DNA from 3 places in the Cupriavidus sp. 01L43 genome. Region 3 is predicted to be linked to each of the others. Evidence: predicted binding sites of a transcription regulator. Region 3 holds the regulator's gene; each other region holds the start of a gene.

Region 1 (6,264 bases), on a different contig from region 3:
CATCGCCCCGCTCTCGCGGCGCAGCTTCCTGAAGCTGGGCGGGCTGGCTGGCGGCGGGCTGGCGATCGGCATCGGCGGGCTCAGCGCGGTTGCGCAGGCCCAGGAAGGCGCCCCCAAGGCGCCGTCCGCGCCGCAGGCGTTCCTGATCATCGGCCCGGACAACACCGTGACGGTGGCCGTGAACCGGCTCGAGTTCGGCCAGGGCGTGCACACGGCCCTGCCGATGGCGCTGGCCGAGGAACTGGATGTGGACTGGAAGAACGTGCGCGCGGTGCTGGCCCCGGCCGGCGACGCGTACAAGGACCCGGCCTTCGGCATCCAGATCACCGGGGGCTCCACGGCCCTGAACCACTCGTTCCAGCAGTATCGTGAGCTGGGCGCGCGCGCCCGGGCGATGCTGATCTCGGCGGCGGCCCAGCAGTGGAAGGTGGACCCGGCGAGCTGCAGCACGTCGCTGGGCGTGGTCACCTCCGGCAGCCATCGCGCGACGTATGGCGAGCTGGCCAACGCCGCCATGGGCCTGCCCGTGCCGGCGCAGGTCACGCTCAAGGACCCGGCGCAGTTCCGCATCGTCGGCAAGCCCACGCCGCGCCTGGATTCGGCGGCCAAGCTGCACGGCGACGCCGTGTTCGGCATCGACACCCGGCTCAAGGACATGGTCGTGGCCGTGGTGGCCCGCCCGCCGCGCTTTGGCGGCAAGGTCAAGACGTTCAACGCCGACCGCGCGCGCAAGATCAAGGGCGTGGTCGATGTGATGCTGGTGCCCGTGGACCGTGGCGGCACCGGCGTGGCCGTGGTGGCCGATGGCTACTGGCCCGCCAAGACCGCGCGCGAGGCGCTGGAGATCGTCTGGGAAGACACCGGCTCGACGGTGAGCACCGCCGCGCTGTTCGACCAGTACAGCAAGCTGGCCACGCAGCCGGGCACGGTGGCCAGGCCGCTCGAGGGGATAGACGCCTCGCTCAAGGGCGCGGCGAAGGTCATCGACGCCGAATACCGCCTGCCGTACCTGGCCCACGCGCCGATGGAGCCGCTCAACTGCACCATGCAGGCCGAGGTGGCCGGCAACAAGGCCACGGCGGTGAAGGTGTGGGTGGGCTCGCAGTTCCAGACCGTCGACCAGGCCGCCATCGCCCGCACGCTGGGGCTGGCGCCGGAGAAGGTCACGCTGAACACGATGATGGCTGGCGGCGGCTTCGGCCGGCGCGCGGTGCCGACCTCGGACTATCTGGTGGAAGCCGCCAATGTGCTGCGCACGTGGGTCGGCAACGGCCACACCGAGCCGCTCAAGGTGATGTGGAGCCGCGAGGACGACATCAAGGGCGGCTACTACCGGCCGCTGCACGTGCACCGCGCGCGCATCGGCGTGGACGCCAAGGGCGCCGTGGTGGGCTGGCAGCACACCATCGTCGGCCAGTCCATCGTCAGCGGCACGCCGTTCGAGTCGATGATGGTCAAGAACGGCGTGGACGTGACGATGACTGAGGGCATCGTCGAGAACGACTACGACGTGCCGCTGCAACTGGCCGTGCATCATCCGAAGGTGGACGTGCCGGTGCTCTGGTGGCGCTCGGTGGGCAACACGCACACGGGCTTCGTCAAGGAAACGCTGGCCGACGAGATGGCTACCGCCGCCAGGCAGGACCCGGTGGCGTGGCGCCTGGCCCGGCTGGACCCGCAAAAGCACGCCCGGCACCGCGCCGCGCTGCAACTGGCGGTGGACAAGTCCGGCTACGGCAAGAAGAAGCTGCCGAAGGGGCATGCCTGGGGCGTGGCCGTGCACGAGTCGTTCGGCTCGGTGGTGGCCTATGTGGTGGACGTGTCGGTGGTCAAGGGTGAGCCGCGCGTGCACCGCGTGACCGCCGGCGTGCACGCGAACCGCGTGGTCAATCCGCTCTCGGCCGAGGCGCAGATCCAGGGCGGCTGCGTGTTCGGGCTGTCGATGACCCGGCCCGGGTTTGCCATCGAGATCGAGAACGGCGCGGTGAAGAACAGCAACTTCCCCGACTACCCGCCGCCCCGCATGCCGGACGCCCCGCAGGTGGACGTGTTCTTCGTCCCCTCGCAGGACAACCCGACCGGCCTCGGGGAACCGGGCGTGCCGGCCATCGCGCCGGCAGTGGCCAACGCGCTGTTCCGGCTCACCGGCAAGCGCCAGCGCCAGTTGCCGTTCGTGGTCTGAGGCGGGTTGGCCGCGTCGGCCCGGCTGGTCCGGGCCGTCCGCATTGTCCAGGTTAGGCCCCGCAGTTAGGTCTATTTCGCCCCGCTTCCCGTGCCAACGGGGGCGGGACGAATGCCGTCGAGGCTTGCGTTTGCCGCGTTACCGCGCTACAAACCACTGCATACACGACGACACGGGGTTGGACATGGCCACTCAGGAAAGCGCGCTGACGTTTGCGCTGCTCGCCGTGCCCGCGCGCGCGGCCATCTGCCGCGCCTTGCTCGAGGCCGGCGATGACGGCCTGCCGGCCGACCAGCTCGCCCAGCTTGCCGGGCTCACCCTCCATCGCGCGGCCCATCATTTCGGCGAGATGGTGCAGGCCGACGTACTCGTCCTCGTGATTCGTGACCGCCGAGTCGGCTATGTGCTCAAGGCGCGCCGCGAGGTGCGCGAGGCGCTGGGCTACCTCGACAGCAGCGGACTCGACTAAGCCCGGGGCAGGGCGGCCGCGATCCGGGCGATGTTGTCGCGCGCGGGTTGCTCGGCATCGGCAAAGGCGGGCGTCAGGAACAGGCGCTCGCGCTGCGCCAGCGTAGTGAGGAAGCCCACGCGGCGTGCCATGAAGGCCGCGTGCAGCGCCGCGCCGGCCAGCCCGGTGCGGCGGGCCAGCAGCGCGCGGTTCTCCTCGAACACGGCTTGCGTATAGGCGTCGAACGCCTCGGCGGGGGCCGCCAGCCGGTACAGGTCCAGATCGAGCACTGTGGCCGCGTCGGGCGCGGTCGGCGTGTGCGCGCGGGTGTCCAGCACGATCTGCATGGCCTGGCGCAGCACGTCGGCATCCACATCCCCCACCATGGTTTCGATCAACGCCGCCGAGGCGGCCTCGTTGTGCTCGCAGCCGGGCACGTACACCGCGTCATGGAACAGCACCGCCAGCGCCTGCGCCGGGTTCAGCGCGAGGCCCCGGGCGTGCGCCACCTCGAACATCTCGAGCACATGGGTGCGGTCGTGGTAGCGGCGATAGGGCGCCTCATAGAGCGCCAGCGCCTGGAGCACGGTCTGGCGCGGCAGGAAGTCCAGGCAGGCCAGCGCGGCCGGCCAGTCCGGCGCGAAGCGGGGCATCTCGCCGGCGTCGGTCCGCACCGGCTCGGTGAAGACTTCCGCCGTGCGCACCCACAGGATCGAGCGGTCGCGCATGGACTCGTAGACCACCACGGGCGCCAGGTCGGCCTCGAAGCGGCCCAGGCCGGTCACACGGTAGGCGCCGCCCTTGTAGTGGCGGTAAGGCATGCCCGGCACAAGGTCCGGGTCGTTCGGCATCGGTATCGACTTCGGAATGGGATTCGCCAAGATATAGACTCCACGGTTGCGGCGGATCATAAGCCATAGGGTAAACCCTTGTGTAGGGAAACCCCGTATTCAGCCCCTGTCTTGAAAACGACAACCCTCGTCCCTATAATTAGCACTCCCCGGGGGTGAGTGCTAACAGAGCCCTTGCGGTACCCGAAAACCGTTGGCCGTYGCCTTCAGACGGCCATTTGTGAATCAAAACTCACTTTTTGTACCTAGGAGTCCGTATGAACCTGCGTCCTCTGCACGACCGTGTGATCGTGAAGCGTCTGGACAATGAAACCAAGACCGCATCCGGCATCGTGATTCCCGACAATGCTGCCGAGAAGCCCGATCAAGGCGAAGTCCTCGCCATCGGCCCCGGCAAGAAGGATGACAAGGGCAACAACATTGCCCTCGACGTCAAGGTGGGTGACCGCGTGCTGTTCGGCAAGTATGCCGGCCAAGGCGTGAAGGTGGATGGCCAGGAACTGCTGGTCATGCGCGAAGAAGACATCATGGCCGTGGTCAACAAGTAATCCACGCGTCACTCGTACAGATCAGGAGAAACAGAACATGGCAGCAAAAGACGTAGTGTTCGGCGACGCCGCCCGTGCCAAGATGGTCGAAGGCGTGAACATTCTCGCCAACGCAGTGAAGGTGACCCTGGGCCCGAAGGGTCGCAACGTGGTGCTGGAGCGCAGCTTCGGCGGCCCGACCGTGACCAAGGACGGCGTGTCCGTGGCCAAGGAAATCGAACTGAAGGACAAGCTCCAGAACATGGGCGCGCAGATGGTCAAGGAAGTGGCTTCCAAGACCAGCGACAACGCCGGTGACGGTACCACCACCGCTACCGTGCTGGCCCAGTCGATCGTCCGCGAAGGCATGAAGTTCGTTGCCGCCGGCATGAACCCGATGGACCTGAAGCGCGGCATCGACAAGGCTGTCGGCGCTGCCGTGGAAGAGCTGAAGAAGCTGTCCAAGCCCACCACCACCAGCAAGGAAATCGCCCAGGTTGGCGCGATCTCGGCCAACAGCGACGCCTCGATCGGCGAGCGCATTGCCGAAGCCATGGACAAGGTTGGCAAGGAAGGCGTGATCACCGTGGAAGACGGCAAGTCGCTGGCCGACGAGCTGGAAGTCGTGGAAGGCATGCAGTTCGACCGCGGCTACCTGTCGCCGTACTTCATCAACAACCCGGAAAAGCAGGTTGTTGCCCTGGACAGCCCGTTCGTCCTGCTGTTCGACAAGAAGGTGTCGAACATCCGTGACCTGCTGCCGGTGCTGGAGCAAGTGGCCAAGGCTGGCCGTCCGCTGCTGATCATCGCCGAAGACGTCGAGGGCGAAGCCCTGGCAACGCTGGTGGTGAACAACATCCGTGGCATCCTGAAGACCGCCGCCGTGAAGGCCCCGGGCTTCGGCGACCGCCGCAAGGCCATGCTGGAAGACATCGCCATCCTGACCGGCGGTACCGTGATCGCCGAGGAAATCGGCCTGACGCTGGAAAAGGCGACCCTGAACGACCTGGGCCAAGCCAAGCGCATCGAGATCGGCAAGGAAAACACGATCATCATCGACGGCGCCGGCGACGGCTCGGCCATCGAAGGCCGTGTGAAGCAGATCCGCGCCCAGATCGAAGAAGCCACTTCGGACTACGACCGTGAAAAGCTGCAAGAGCGCGTGGCCAAGCTGGCCGGCGGTGTTGCCGTGATCAAGGTTGGCGCTGCCACCGAAGTCGAAATGAAGGAAAAGAAGGCACGCGTGGAAGACGCGCTGCACGCCACCCGCGCTGCCGTGGAAGAAGGCATCGTCCCCGGCGGTGGTGTGGCCCTGCTGCGCGCCCGCGCTGCGATCTCGGGTCTGCAAGGCGAGAACGCCGACCAGAACGCCGGTATCAAGATCGTGCTGCGCGCCATGGAAGAACCGCTGCGCCAGATCGTGCTGAACGCTGGTGAAGAGGCTTCGGTCGTGGTGGCCAAGGTGATCGAAGGCAACGGTAACTACGGTTACAACGCTGCCTCGGGCGAGTACGGCGACCTGGTGCAAATGGGCGTGCTGGACCCGACCAAGGTGACCCGCACCGCGCTGCAAAACGCCGCTTCGGTTGCTTCGCTGATGCTGACCACGGACTGCGCCGTGGCTGAATCGCCGAAGGAAGAGTCGGCTCCGGCCATGCCGGGCGGCATGGGCGGCATGGGCGGCATGGACGGCATGATGTAAATCACGCCGGACCAGACGAGGCCTCCGGGCTTCGTCAACGTCTGAAAAAACCCCCGCGGGCGAAAGCGCGCGGGGGTTTTTGTTTTGGGGGCGGAGGGGGCGGAGGGGGCGGGGGTCTAGATCTCCACCACCCGCCCCCAATCAAACACCGGGTTCTCCGGGTTGCCTGTTCGTCTCGATATATACCCGCGCGGGTTGCAGACTACGCGGGACTGGTCGATCCAGTAGTCGAAGCTGGTGTGGGTGTGGCCGTGGATCCAGAGGTCGGCTTGGGCTACGAGGTCGGGGCGGCGGGAGAGGAAGCCGGCGGAGACGATGTCGTGGGCGTAGCGGGGGTCCAGGCTGCCGAGGTCGGGGCCGTGGTGGGTGACGACCACGGTCTTGCCGTCGAAGGGTTCGGCCAGGGTGTCCGTCAGCCAGGCGGTGGCGGCGCGGTGGCGGGCCAGGGCGTCGGCGGGGGTGTAGGGGCGATGCTGGCCGGCCTCGTCGGTGGTTTCGATCAGCCGGTGGTCCACCACCACGCGGGCGCAGGCCTGCATGGCGTCGTCGATGCG
Region 2 (6,264 bases), on a different contig from region 3:
AGCTGCTCAAATTTTCCCGAATTGGCTGATTTGCGATGCTGCTCCAACTCGCCATCATTGGCATCCTGATTGCCCTGCTGCCGCTCTCGTACGTGCTGGTGCGGGGCAGCCGCGACAAGTATCGCAAGCTGGTCTGGGTCACCGCCTTCCTCACGCTGGACCTGATCATGTTCGGCAGCTTCACCCGACTGACCGATTCCGGCCTCGGCTGCCCGGACTGGCCCGGCTGCTACGGCCACTCGAACCCGCACGCGGCCATGGAGCCGATCCGCGCCGCCGAGACCGCGCTGCCGAGCGGCCCGGTCACGCTGGCCAAGGCGTGGATCGAGATGATCCATCGCTATTTCGCCATGGCGGTGGGTGTGCTGATCATCTCGTTGATGGTGCTGGCGTGGGTCAAGCGGCGCGAGCTGAAGCAGTCGCCGTGGTTCGCCACGGGGGTGTTCGTGCTGGTCTGCGTGCAGGGCTTGTTCGGCGCGCTCACCGTGACGATGAAGCTCCAGCCGATCATCGTCGTCACCCACCTGCTGCTGGCGATGGCGCTGCTGTCGTCGCTGATCGTGCTCGGCTCCCGCAATGACCCGCCGCACCCGGTGGCGCCGCAGGCGGCCTCGCTGCGCTGGGCGGCGTGGGTGGCGCTGGGCTTGCTGGTGCTCCAGATCTTCCTCGGCGGCTGGGTCAGCACCAACTACGCGGTGCTGGCCTGCACCGATTTCCCGCTCTGCAACGGCCAGCTGGTGCCCGAGATGGACTTCCGCCACGGCTTCACGCTCTGGCGCCAGCTCGGCATGACGGCCGATGGCGATTACATCCCGCACGCGGCGCTGGTGGCCATCCACTGGGTGCATCGCGGCTTCGCCTTCGTGGTGCTCGGCTTCCTGGCCTGGTTCGGCCTGCGCGCGCGCCGGATGGAGGGCCTGACGCGCCACGCCACATGGCTGCTGGCCGTGCTGGCGCTGCAACTGGCCACCGGCATGTCCAATATCGTGTTCGACTGGCCGCTTGGCGCGGCGGTGGCGCACAACGGCGGCGCGGCCCTGTTGCTGATGCTGTTGCTCCGTCTCCACTACAATATCGGCCTCGCGACCCTCGCGACACGTTATGCCGGCGCCGCTGCTCAATCCGCCTCAGCCGCGCGCGCCACATGAAGGACAAGATGCCCCCCGTGGTCTCCGCTACCCAACCTCATTCCTCCGTGGGCCGAATTCGGCACCTGGCTCGCCAATATGCCGCGCTGACCAAGCCGCGCGTCACGCAACTGGCCGTGTTCTGTGCCGTCATCGGCATGTTCCTGTCGACGCCCGGCATGGTGCCCTGGTCGGTGCTGCTCGGCGGTGCCGCTGGCATCTGGCTGCTGGCCGGTGCCGCGTTCGCCATCAACTGCCTGGTCGAGCAGAAAGTCGATGCGCTGATGCGCCGCACCGCGTGGCGGCCTTCCGCCACCGGTGAGATCTCCAGCGCGCAGACGCTGGTGTTCTCGGCCATCCTCGGCGGCGCCGGCATGTGGCTGCTGCACGTGTTCGCCAATGACCTGACGATGTGGCTGACCTTCGCCACCTTCCTCGGCTACGCCGTGGTCTACACGATCCTGCTCAAGCCGGCCACGCCGCAGAACATCGTCATCGGCGGGCTGTCGGGCGCCATGCCGCCTGCGCTGGGCTGGGCCGCCGTGGCCGGCACGGTGCCGGCCGAGGCGTGGTTCCTGGTGCTGATCATCTTCACGTGGACCCCGCCGCACTTCTGGGCGCTGGCCCTGTATCGCCGCGCCGACTACGCCAAGTCCGGCCTGCCGATGCTGCCGATCACCCATGGCGAAAAGTACACGCTGCTTCACATTTTGCTGTACACGCTGGTGATGATCGCCGCCACGCTGCTGCCGTTCGTCTACGGCATGAGCGGCTATATCTACCTCGCCGCCGCGCTGGGCCTGGGGCTGGTGTTCCTCGGCTACGCCTGGAAGCTGTTCCGCAACTACTCGGACGCGCTAGCGCAACGCACCTTCCGCTATTCGATCCTGTACCTCTCGCTGCTGTTCGCGGCGTTGCTGGTGGATCACTACTTCAAGTTCGTGCCGCAGGTCTGATGGCCCGCCTGCGGCATCTTGCCGCGCCCGGAGGCCAGCGCCGATGTGATCGGCGATACTTCCGGGCACCTCTCCCGACCACCGCGTATCCCGATGACTCTCCCCGGCTCTCCGTCCCTCCTTGCCCAGTTCCGCCGCCTCTGCCTGCTGGCACTCTGCACGGCTCTGCTGGCCGCCTGCGGGCAGCCCAAGCCCTCGTTCAAGAACGTGGATATCTCGGGCGCCACCGAGTTCGGCAAGGACTTCGCGCTGCTGGACCCGAGCGGCAAGACCCGGACGATGGCTGACTTCAAGGGCAAGGCCGTGGTGATGTTCTTCGGCTACACGCACTGCCCGGACGTCTGCCCGACCACGATGGCCGAGCTGAAGGCGGTGATGGACAAGCTCGGCCCGGACGCCGACAAGGTCCAGGTGCTGTTCGTGACCGTGGACCCGGAACGCGACACGGGCGCGCTGCTCGGCCAGTACGTGCCCGCCTTCGACGCCCGCTTCCTGGGCCTGCGCCCGGCCGACGAGGCGGCGCTGAAGAAGGTGACCAAGGACTTCAAGGTCTTCTACGCCAAGGTGCCGGGCACCTCGCCGAACAACTACACCGTGGATCACTCGGCCGGCAGCTATGTGTTCGATACCAACGGCCAGCTGCGCCTGTTCCTGCGCCACGGCCAGGGGCCGGACCCGATCGCGCATGATTTGAAGCAGCTGCTGTCGTAAGGCGAAGGCAAGACAAAAAAAGGGCCGGTCGCAAGACCGGCCCTTCTGCATTGCGGGGAGCGCAGGATCAGGCGAAAGCCGCCAGCGCACCCTTCATCTTCTTCATCGCGGCCGCCTCGATCTGGCGGATGCGCTCGGCGGAGACGCCAAACTCGTCGGCCAGCTCATGCAGCGTGGCGCCGCCCGAGCCGTCGTCGTTCACGTCCAGCCAGCGTGCCTCGATAATGCGGCGGCTGCGGGCATCCAGACGCTCCAGCGCCTCGACCAGCCCTTCGACCTGCATGCGGTCCTGGCGCTTGGCTTCGAGCACGCGGGTCGGCTCGTTGTGGTTGTCCGCCAGATACGCGATGGGGGCGAATTCCTCCTCGCCGTCGTCGATCTGGCCTTCCAGCGCCAGGTCGCCGCCCGACAGGCGGGTCTCCATCTCCATCACTTCTTCGGGCTTCACGTTCAGTTCGCGCGCCACGGCTTCCACCTGCTCGGGCGTGAACGTGTGTGCGCCGGTCTTGTGGCTGCGCAGGTTGAAGAACAGCTTGCGCTGGGCCTTGGTGGTCGCCACCTTGACCATGCGCCAGTTCTTCAGCACGTATTCGTGGATTTCGGCCTTGATCCAGTGCATCGCGTACGACACCAGACGCACGCCCTGATCCGGGTCGAAGCGCTTCACGGCCTTCATCAGGCCGATGTTGCCTTCCTGGATCAGGTCCGCATGCGGCAGGCCGTAGCCCAGGTACTGGCGGGCGATGGACACCACCAGACGCAGGTGGGACATCACCAGCCGGCGGGCGGCATCGACGGATTCATGGTCGCGCAGGTCGCGCGCGAGGCGCTGCTCTTCCTCGGCGGTCAGCAGCGGAATCCGGTGGATAGCCTGGATGTAGCTATCCAGATTGCCCACCGCGGCCGGGAAGGCGAGCGCGAGGCTGCCAGCGGCGGCATTCTTGGGGGCCATCGGCAGACGGCCAGAAATCTTGGTTGGGTCGGCAGACAGAACTGCGGTCACGCTTATTGCTCCTTTCGCATCCGGCGGTAGGTTGCCGGCGTGCCTCGATTCCAGAATCGGAAGAGTCACTGCACTGCAACGCATATTAGCACTCAGGTTCGGCGAGTGCTAAGTTAGAGCTTCTATAGGGTTGATAGTTCCGGACAATGAATGTCGCTGTTGGGATAGTCTAATGGGCCTCGGTGCGGCGTCCGCGCCTTGTCTGGCAAGGGCTGGCGGGCCGCCAGCGTCGCGTACCATGATTAGAGGGAACTCGCCCCGATCGGTTTCATCGTGATTTCGGGATGCTGTATTGCGCATTTCGCTACACTGGCGGCCGGCTTTCCGCTGTTTTCCCGTTGTTATCCCATTGCCAGGAGTCCTGTCATGTCTGCCATCGAACACTTGCTCAAGCCCCATGTGCGGGACATCGGCGAGTTCACGGTCCGCCGCCTGCTGCCCGCCGCCGCCACGCAGACCGTGGGCCCCTTCATCTTCTTCGATCACCTCGGTCCTGTGTCGATGCCGCCGGGTAATGGCATGGATGTGCGCCCACATCCACATATCGGCCTCGCGACCGTGACGTATCTGTTCGAAGGCGAGATCATGCACCGTGACAGCCTCGGCAGCGAGCAGGTGATTCGCCCTGGCGACGTGAACTGGATGACCGCCGGCATCGGCATCACGCACTCGGAGCGTTCGCCAGACGCCGCGCGCCAGGCCGGTCCGCTGCTGCATGGCATCCAGACCTGGGTGGCGCTGCCGAAGGCGCATGAGAAGGATCCGCCGTCGTTCCACCACCACCCGGGCGCCACGTTGCCCAAGCTGGAGCTTCCCGGCGTGCGGATGATCGTGATTGCCGGCGACGCCTTCGGCGCGGAATCCCCGGTCCGCGTGTACAGCCGCACGCTTTACGTGGCCATCGACATGGAAGCCGGCGCGACGCTGGTGATTCCGCCCGAGCACGTGCAGCGCGGGCTCTATCCGGTGGAAGGCGATGTGACGATCGATGGCGAGGCGCTGGCGGGGGAACACCTCGCCGTGCTGGTGCCGGGCGAGCCGGCCACGCTGACCGCGACCACCGCCGCGCGCGTGATGCTGCTGGGCGGCGATCCGACCGACGGCCATCGCTTCATCTACTGGAACTTCGTGGCGAGCACCAAGGAAGACATCGACGACGCCGCGCGCCGCTGGGAGAACGACGAGTTCCCGCACGTGCCGGGCGAGACCGAGCGGATTCCGCTGCCTCCGCGCCGGCCTTAATCGGCTCTAATCGTCCGTAATCGTCCGTAATCGTCAGACCGGGCTTGCCCAGGCCACGCGCGTGGCCTGCTTCAGGCAGTCCTGGATGGTCGCTACCTGCGTGGCGATGGGCGCCGGCACCGGCGCGTTCCCATCGAGCACCTTGCGGATCCAGGCGGCCGTCAGGCCGACGTCGGTGCCCGGCGGCAGTTCGGGCACGTCGCCAATCGACCCGCCTACCGGATCGACCAGCGTCCGCTGATGGCCGTCGTGCAGCCAGTCGATGCGGCCGCTGCGGCGGGCATCCGCCACCACTTCCCCTTCGGTACCGCGCGCCAGCAGCACGTTGGCAGGCTCGTGGGAGAAGTAATCGGTCAGCGTCTCGCGGTATTCGGGATGGGTGTAGCTATAGAGCCGCAACGCCTCGGCCGGCGTGTGGCTGCCCACCGGCTGCAGCATCTTGACGATGGTGTGCGAGGAATTGCGCAGGCCGATGATTGGACGCTTGTCGAGCAGGCGCGAAAGCGCTGGAGACAGCACATCGATCGGCAGTACGGCCAGCGGATTGGCGGCGTCGCGCAACTGGTCCTGCGCGGCCTGCGTGGTGGCGCAGAGCGGCACGCCGAGCGCCTCGAACAGCTGCATGCTCGTCACCCGGCCGTTGAACTCGCGCGAGCCGTGCACCAGCGTCGGCACGCCTTCGCGCGCCAGCAGCAGCGCCAGCAGCGGCACCAGATTCGGCTGCTTGCGCGCGCCGTTGTAGCTGGGGATGACGACCACGGGCTTGTCCGGCGGCGGCGCCAGCGCGGCGCAGTGTCCGTGGGCGGCCTCGAGCATGCCGGCCAGCTCGTGCGGCGCCTCGCCCTTGATCCGGTAGGCCATCAGCACGGCGCCCAGTTCGATGTCGGAGACGCGGCCGGCCAGCATCGCATCGAACAGCACCTGGGCGTCCTCGCGGGGCAGCGCCCGGGCGCCATTGACCCCGCGGCCAATCTCCTTGATGTACTTGCTGGCCGAAAACGGCGGAAGGGTCGGGGCGGCAGATGTCATGGCGGGAGGGGATATGTGGATCGTTCTGCCGTTCATGATAGCGGAGCAGGGCGGCTTCGCCCACGCCCGCCATCCCACGCATCCCCGCCGGGGTCAGGCTGCCTCGCGCAGCGCCGGGTTGCGCTGCTTGCGGTAGAGGAAGTCCAGCACGGCGGTGCGGCAGGCGTGGTAGCCCTTGTCGTCGGCCAGCGCCACG
Region 3 (6,264 bases):
TCGGGTCAGGCTTGGGGGTTTCCGGCTTGCGCGGGATTTAGCGCGGCGCCGAGACCGTCACCAGTGCCGGGCGCAGCACGCGCTCGGCAATCATGTAGCCGCGCTGGAGCACGTTCACCACGGTGTTGGGCTCCTGCTCGGACGGCACCATCGAAATCGCCTGATGACGATGCGGGTCGAACTTCTCGCCCACCGGGTTCAACTCGACGATCTTGCCGCGCTCGAAGGCGGCGGCCAGCTGGCGGGCGGTCAGCTCCACGCCTTCGCGCAGCTTCTTGAGGTCGCCGGTGTTGTCGGCCAGCGCAGCCTGCAGGCTGTCCATCACGGGCACGAGGTTGTCGGCGAAGTTCTCGATCGCGAACTTGTGTGCCTTGCTGACCTCGTCCTGCGACCGGCGGCGGATGTTCTCGCCCTCTGCCGTGGCGCGCAGGAACAGCTCGTAGTTTTCCTTGGCCTTGGCCTCCAGGTCGGCCACCTGTTGCGTGAGGCGGGCCACGTCATCGCCGGCCGGGGCGTCCGTGCCAGGCTGCTGGGCGCGCAGGGCATCGTCCGCCGCCTGCGGCGTGCTCGAAGCTGAGGATGGCGTCTGGGTCTGGTTCTGTTCTTCCATGTCGATCCGTATCAAATCTAAAACTCGGCCCGCCTGGCGCAGGCCGTCGGGTGGGTCGGGATGCCAAACCGGCAAGTCTAGCCGCAGTTGGCGCCACTCCCCGTTTTTTCAAGTGTGAAGGGGGCGAGACGCCGAAATACGCGGTTACAAAGCCGTGATTGATGCAATCTGGTGTTCATTGCTTTGCTGCAACGCAATGACTAAGATCTATCAATGAAAAATGACAAAAATAACGGGAGCACGCTGTGAATCATTTTGGTGCATCCTTCGGAAGGTTCGCCATGCACAAGCTGCCTGTTGTTACCGTGTGCCTACTCGCCGCGCTGTCGGTGATGACACTCTTCATCTGCGCCTCCGGCGCGTTCACGCCGCGTGAAACCGAGTATGGCAGCGGCAAGGCGGTGTTCAAGCACTACATCGTTCCGTACTTCCCGTACAACCGCTGAATCCCTAATTTCTGAAATCGTCGATCCGGCGCCGGTCGCGCTTGGTCGGGCGGCCCTGTAGCTGCGCCGTCGGCTCAGGTTGCATGCGCCGCCGTTCCGCCTCTTCCTGACGCCGGGCCTGGCTTGCCGGCGTTTCGGCATACAGCGTCTGCGCCACGGGCGCCGACCCGCGCGAGGCGGCCACGCCCTTCACCTCGATCTCCCAACGCTGCTGGTGCGCGTCGATCATCACGGCGTCGCCGGGCTTCACTTCGCGTGAATTCTTGACCGGCTGGCCGTTGACCTCCACCCGGCCCCGCTCCACGGCCTCGGCCGCCAGCGAGCGCGTCTTGAAGAACCGGGCGCACCACAGCCATTTGTCGATGCGTTGCCGGGCACCCGCCTCGAAGTCCACATCCATCGTCTAACTCCTTGATTCCTTACGCCGCGGCACCGCGGGTCTGCGCCCGCGAGCGCCGCGCTTCCAACTCGTGCGGATGCGGCTGGCGCAATGGCCAACCCTGCAGATGCTGCAGCGCGATCTCGGCCAGCCCGGCAATCCAGTAGTCCGCATCATTCAGGCACGGAATGAAATGGAATTCCTGGCCGCCCGCCACGCGGAATTCGGACTGCCCTTCCATGGCGATTTCCTCGAGCGTCTCGATGCAATCGGCCGGGAAGCCGGGGCAGAACACGTCCACGCGATGCGTGCCGACCTTGCCAAGTTCGGTCAGCGTCGGCGCGGTATAGGGCTGGAGCCATTCCGCCTTGCCGAAACGCGACTGAAACGTCACTTGATACTGGCCCGCTTGCAGGCCGAGCGCCTCGCCCAGCATCCGCCCGGTCTTCAGGCATTCGCAATGGTAGGGGTCGCCCAGATCCAACAATCGGCGCGGCAGGCCGTGGAAGGACAGGATCAGCTTGTCGCCCCGGGCAAAGTCCGGCATGCCGTGCTGCGCCCAATAACCGCTCACCTGCTGCTGCAGGGCCGAAATATAAGCCGGATGATCGTGAAAGTGCTTGATCAGTCGCAATTCCGGCTGATTTCGCCAGCCGGCGAGCACGCGAAAGACCTCGTCGAACGCGGTGGCCGTGGTCGTCCCGGAAAACTGCGGATAAAGTGGCAATAACAGCACTTGTTCCGTACCCTGCCGGCGCAGGGCCTCCATGACCGAAGCAATCGACGGATTGCCGTAGCGCATGGCGCAGGCCACGGTCACGTCGTGGCCGAGCCGGTGCATGTGCTGCTGGAGCGCGTGGGCCTGACGCTCGGTGTGCACCAGCAGCGGCGAGCCGGTCATGTGCGCCTCGCGCAGCCAGATCGATTCGTACTTCATGGCCGAAGCGCGCGAGCGGAACGGCAGGATCAGCCCGTGCAGGATCGGCAGCCAGGCCAGACGCGGGATCTCGACCACACGGGGGTCGGACAGGAACGCCTTCAAATACTGCCCCACCGCCTTGGGCGTGGGCGCATCCGGCGTGCCCAGGTTGATAAGCAGGATGGCCGTGCGGGGCGCCTGGCCATGCTGGTAAGCCGGTTCTGCCGAGAACGTCATAGGGTTTCCGGAAATGGCGGGCGCCACGCACGCGCTGTCACGTGGCGTGCCCGCAAGCTGCCATCAGTTCTGGGAGAGCGCGCTCGAAAGCAGCCGCGCGGTGATGTCGACGATCGGGATGACCCGTTCATAGGCCATCCGCGTCGGGCCGATCACGCCGAGCGTGCCGACGATCTGCCCATCGACACCATAGGGCGCGGTAATGACGGCCATGTCTTCGAGCGGCACGAGCTGGCTTTCGCCGCCGATGAAGATCTGCACGCCCTGCGCGTGGCTCGAGACATCGAGCAGCTGCAGCAGGTTGGTCTTGTGTTCGAAGACATCGAACAGCCGGCGCAGCTTGTCCATGCTGGACGACAGGTCTTCCACCTCCAGCAGCTTGCGCTCGCCGGAGATGAACACCTGGTCGTCATCCTCGGCCATGGCGCTGCTGCCCGCCTCCACGGCGGCCTGCATCAGCGCTGACATATCGCGGCGGATGTCCTGCAATTCCACGCGCAGATGGCTGCGCACGGCATCGAAACTCATGCCGGCGTAGTGGGAATTGAAGAAATTGGCCGCCTCGATCAGCTGGGCGGGGGTGTACGGCAGTTCGGTCTGGATGATGCGGTTCTGGACGTCGCCCTCGGGGCTGACGATGATCAGCAGGATGCGCTTCTCCGACAGGCGCATGAACTCCACCTGGCGGAACGACTGGCCCCGGCGCGGCGTCATGATCACGCCGGCAAAGCGGGAGAGGTTCGACAGCGTATGCGCGGCGGCCGTGATCATCCGCTGCGGCCCCAACTGCTGTCCGCCCAGCTGGCCCTGGATCTGGCCGGTCAGCGCGGCCAGTTCGGCGGTCATCTCGATGGTGCCGCCCTCCAGCGGGCGCGCCGTGAGCATCGAATCGACGAACAGCCGGTATCCGCGCGGCGTGGGAATCCGGCCGGCCGACGTATGCGGGCTGGCGATGAACCCCATTTCCTCGAGGTCGGACATCACATTGCGGATGGTCGCCGGCGAGAGATCGAGACCCGAGTACTTGGACAGGGTGCGCGAGCCCACGGGCTGGCCTTCGGCGATGTAGCGCTCGATCAGGGTCTTGAGAAGCGTTTTCGAACGTTCGTCCATAGTGCCCCGATTTTAAACAACTTTCCCCGGTTCGGGCGGGCTTCGCACCGGTGCGTGCCCGCCTACTGACAATGGTCACGGCGGTATGGTCTAATCCCGGCATGTCTGCCCCCCAGAACCCAGCCATCGCCCCCGCCGCCGCGCCCCGCGCCGCGTTCCAGACCGTTGCCCTGGTCGGCCGGTACGCGACCGCCGGCATCGAGGGCCCGCTCGAGGAACTGGCCGCCGTCATCTCGCGCAACGGCCAGGACGTGGTGTTCGAGCGCGAAACCGCGCAGGCGACCGGCCTCTCCGGCTACCCCGTCTTCTCGGCCGACGAGATCGGGCGCGAGGCCGACGTGGCCGTGGTGCTCGGCGGCGACGGCACGCTGCTGGGCCTGGCCCGCCAGCTGGCCGGGCTGAATGTGCCGCTGATCGGCGTGAACCATGGCCGGCTGGGCTTCATGACCGACATCCCGCTCGAAGACGTGACGCGCGCCCTGCCCGAGATGCTGGCCGGCCGCTACGAGGCCGAGACCCGCATGCTGCTGGAATCCCGCGTGATCCGTGACGACGGCGTGATCTTCTCCGCGCTGGCGTTCAACGACGTGGTGGTCAACCGCTCGGGCATTTCCGGCATGGTCGAGCTGGCCGTCTCGGTGGACGGCTATTTCATGTACAACCAGCGTTCGGACGGCCTGATCGTCTCCACGCCCACCGGTTCCACCGCCTACGCGCTGGCCGCCGGCGGACCGATCCTGCATCCTACGCTGTCTGGGCTGGTACTGGTGCCAATTGCTCCGCACGCGCTGTCCAATCGCCCGATCGTGCTGCCGCACGACGCCGAAGTGACGATCGAGGTGGCCACCGCGCGCGACGCGAGCGCCAATTTCGACATGCAGTCTCTGACCTCGCTGCTGCAGGGCGACCGGATCGTCGTGCGCCGCTCCAGCAAGACCGTGACCCTGTTGCATCCGGTGGGCTACAACTACTACGCCACGCTGCGCAAGAAGCTGCACTGGCACGAATACCCGACCGAGGACAACCGGCTCTGAGCCGGCCCCCACTCCCCCCAAGGCCACGATGCTCCGCAGCCTGTCCATCCGCGATTTCGTCATCGTCGATACGCTCGACCTCGACTTCACCACCGGCTTCACCGTCTTCACCGGCGAGACCGGCGCCGGCAAGTCCATCCTGATCGATGCACTGGCCCTGGTGCTCGGCGAACGCGCCGACGCCGGCGTGGTGCGCGAAGGCAGCACCCGCGCAAGCATCAGCGCCACCTTCGGCACGCACGCGGCGCTGGACGCCTGGCTGGCCGAGCGCGAACTGTCCGGCGACGAAACCGGCCTGGACGGCGAAGGCACCGTGCTGCTGCGCCGCACCGTCGATGCGGGCGGGCGCAGCAAGGCGTTCATCAACGGCACGGCGGCCACGCTGACCCAGTTGCGCGAGGTGGGCGACCAGCTTGTCGACATCCACGGCCAGCACGCCCATCAGCTACTGCTCCGCCCGGACGCCCAGCGCCACCTGTTCGACGCCCACGCAGGCCTGACCGAACAGGCCGGCGCGGTGGCGGAGGCGTGGCGGGCCTGGCGCGCCTGCGTGCGCCAGCGCGAAGCCGTGGAGTCGCAATCGCGCGAAATGCAGCTCGAACGCGAGCGCCTGGAGTGGCAGGTTGGCGAACTCGACAAGCTGGCGCCGCAGGCGGGCGAGTGGGAAGAGATCCAGGGCGAATACAACCGCCTCTCGCACGCGGCCGGCCTGATCGACGGCAGCCGCGCCGCGCTGGACGCGTTGTCCGAGGCCGATGGCGCCGTGCTGTCCGTGCTCAACAGCGTGGTGCACAGGATCCAGCAACTGGCCGATGTCGATCCCGCGCTACGCGACGTGCTCGCCGCGCTGGAACCGGCGCAGGTGCAGGTCGAGGAAGCCGCGCATTCGCTGACGCGCTACGTCGACCGGCTCGAACTCGATCCGGAACGCCTGCAGGCCGTGGAAGCGCGCATGCAGGCACTGCACACGGCGGCGCGCAAGTATCGCCTGCCGCCGGAGCAACTGCCGGACGAACTACTGGCCCGCCGCCAGCAACTCGACGACCTGCAGTCCGCGCAGGACCTCAACAAGGTGCTGGCCCGCGAGGCCGCCGCGCGCGCCGCCTACCTGACGCTGGCGCGGCACCTGTCCGCCGCACGCAAGACCGCCGCCAAGGCGCTGTCCGGCGCCGTCACGGACGCCATGCAGGGCTTGTCGATGGCCGGCGGCACCTTCGTGGTGGCGCTGAACCCGCTCGACGAGGCCGAAGGCCAGAGCCACGGGCTGGAGCAGGTGGAATTCCTCGTCGCCGGCCATGCCGGCGTGACGGCGCGCCCGCTGGCCAAGGTGGCGTCCGGCGGCGAACTGGCGCGGATCAGCCTCGCCATCTCCGTCATCACGAGCGAAGCCGCGCCCACGCCCACGCTGATCTTCGACGAGGTGGATACCGGCATCGGCGGCGCCGTGGCCGAGGTGGTGGGCCGGCGCCTGCAGGAACTGGGCCGCGCGCGGCAGGTGCTCTGCGTGACCCACCTGCCGCAGGTGG

What was found. Region 3 encodes HrcA, which represses chaperone genes, less so after heat shock. Its sites were predicted from a motif close to TTAGCACTCNNNNNNNNNGAGTGCTAA; they were not measured.
Region 1: the regulator HrcA is predicted to act here: its motif matches at 3,621-3,647, upstream of groES (co-chaperone GroES).
Region 2: the regulator HrcA is predicted to act here: its motif matches at 3,883-3,909, upstream of rpoH (RNA polymerase sigma factor RpoH).

What each region holds. Positions count from the first base shown of each region.
Region 1 covers NZ_JBFTSH010000016.1:38,536-44,799, forward strand. The annotation lists gene AC1DP9_RS22140 (xanthine dehydrogenase family protein molybdopterin-binding subunit) at 1-2,182, shown strand, start outside; gene AC1DP9_RS22145 (winged helix-turn-helix domain-containing protein) at 2,367-2,651, shown strand; gene AC1DP9_RS22150 (DUF1653 domain-containing protein) at 2,648-3,481, opposite strand; gene groES (co-chaperone GroES) at 3,739-4,029, shown strand; gene groL (chaperonin GroEL) at 4,067-5,710, shown strand; gene AC1DP9_RS22165 (metallophosphoesterase) at 5,827-6,264, opposite strand, start outside.
Region 2 covers NZ_JBFTSH010000003.1:46,794-53,057, reverse strand. The annotation lists gene AC1DP9_RS07110 (SCO family protein) at 1-29, shown strand, start outside; gene AC1DP9_RS07105 (COX15/CtaA family protein) at 36-1,148, shown strand; gene cyoE (heme o synthase) at 1,157-2,083, shown strand; gene AC1DP9_RS07095 (SCO family protein) at 2,177-2,794, shown strand; gene rpoH (RNA polymerase sigma factor RpoH) at 2,862-3,746, opposite strand; gene AC1DP9_RS07085 (pirin family protein) at 4,164-5,039, shown strand; gene ybiB (DNA-binding protein YbiB) at 5,073-6,068, opposite strand; gene AC1DP9_RS07075 (ABC transporter ATP-binding protein) at 6,162-6,264, opposite strand, start outside.
Region 3 covers NZ_JBFTSH010000002.1:540,396-546,659, forward strand. The annotation lists gene grpE (nucleotide exchange factor GrpE) at 38-610, opposite strand; gene AC1DP9_RS05615 (hypothetical protein) at 892-1,056, shown strand; gene AC1DP9_RS05620 (RNA-binding S4 domain-containing protein) at 1,061-1,456, opposite strand; gene hemH (ferrochelatase) at 1,476-2,591, opposite strand; gene hrcA (heat-inducible transcriptional repressor HrcA) at 2,655-3,704, opposite strand; gene AC1DP9_RS05635 (NAD kinase) at 3,806-4,738, shown strand; gene recN (DNA repair protein RecN) at 4,767-6,264, shown strand, end outside.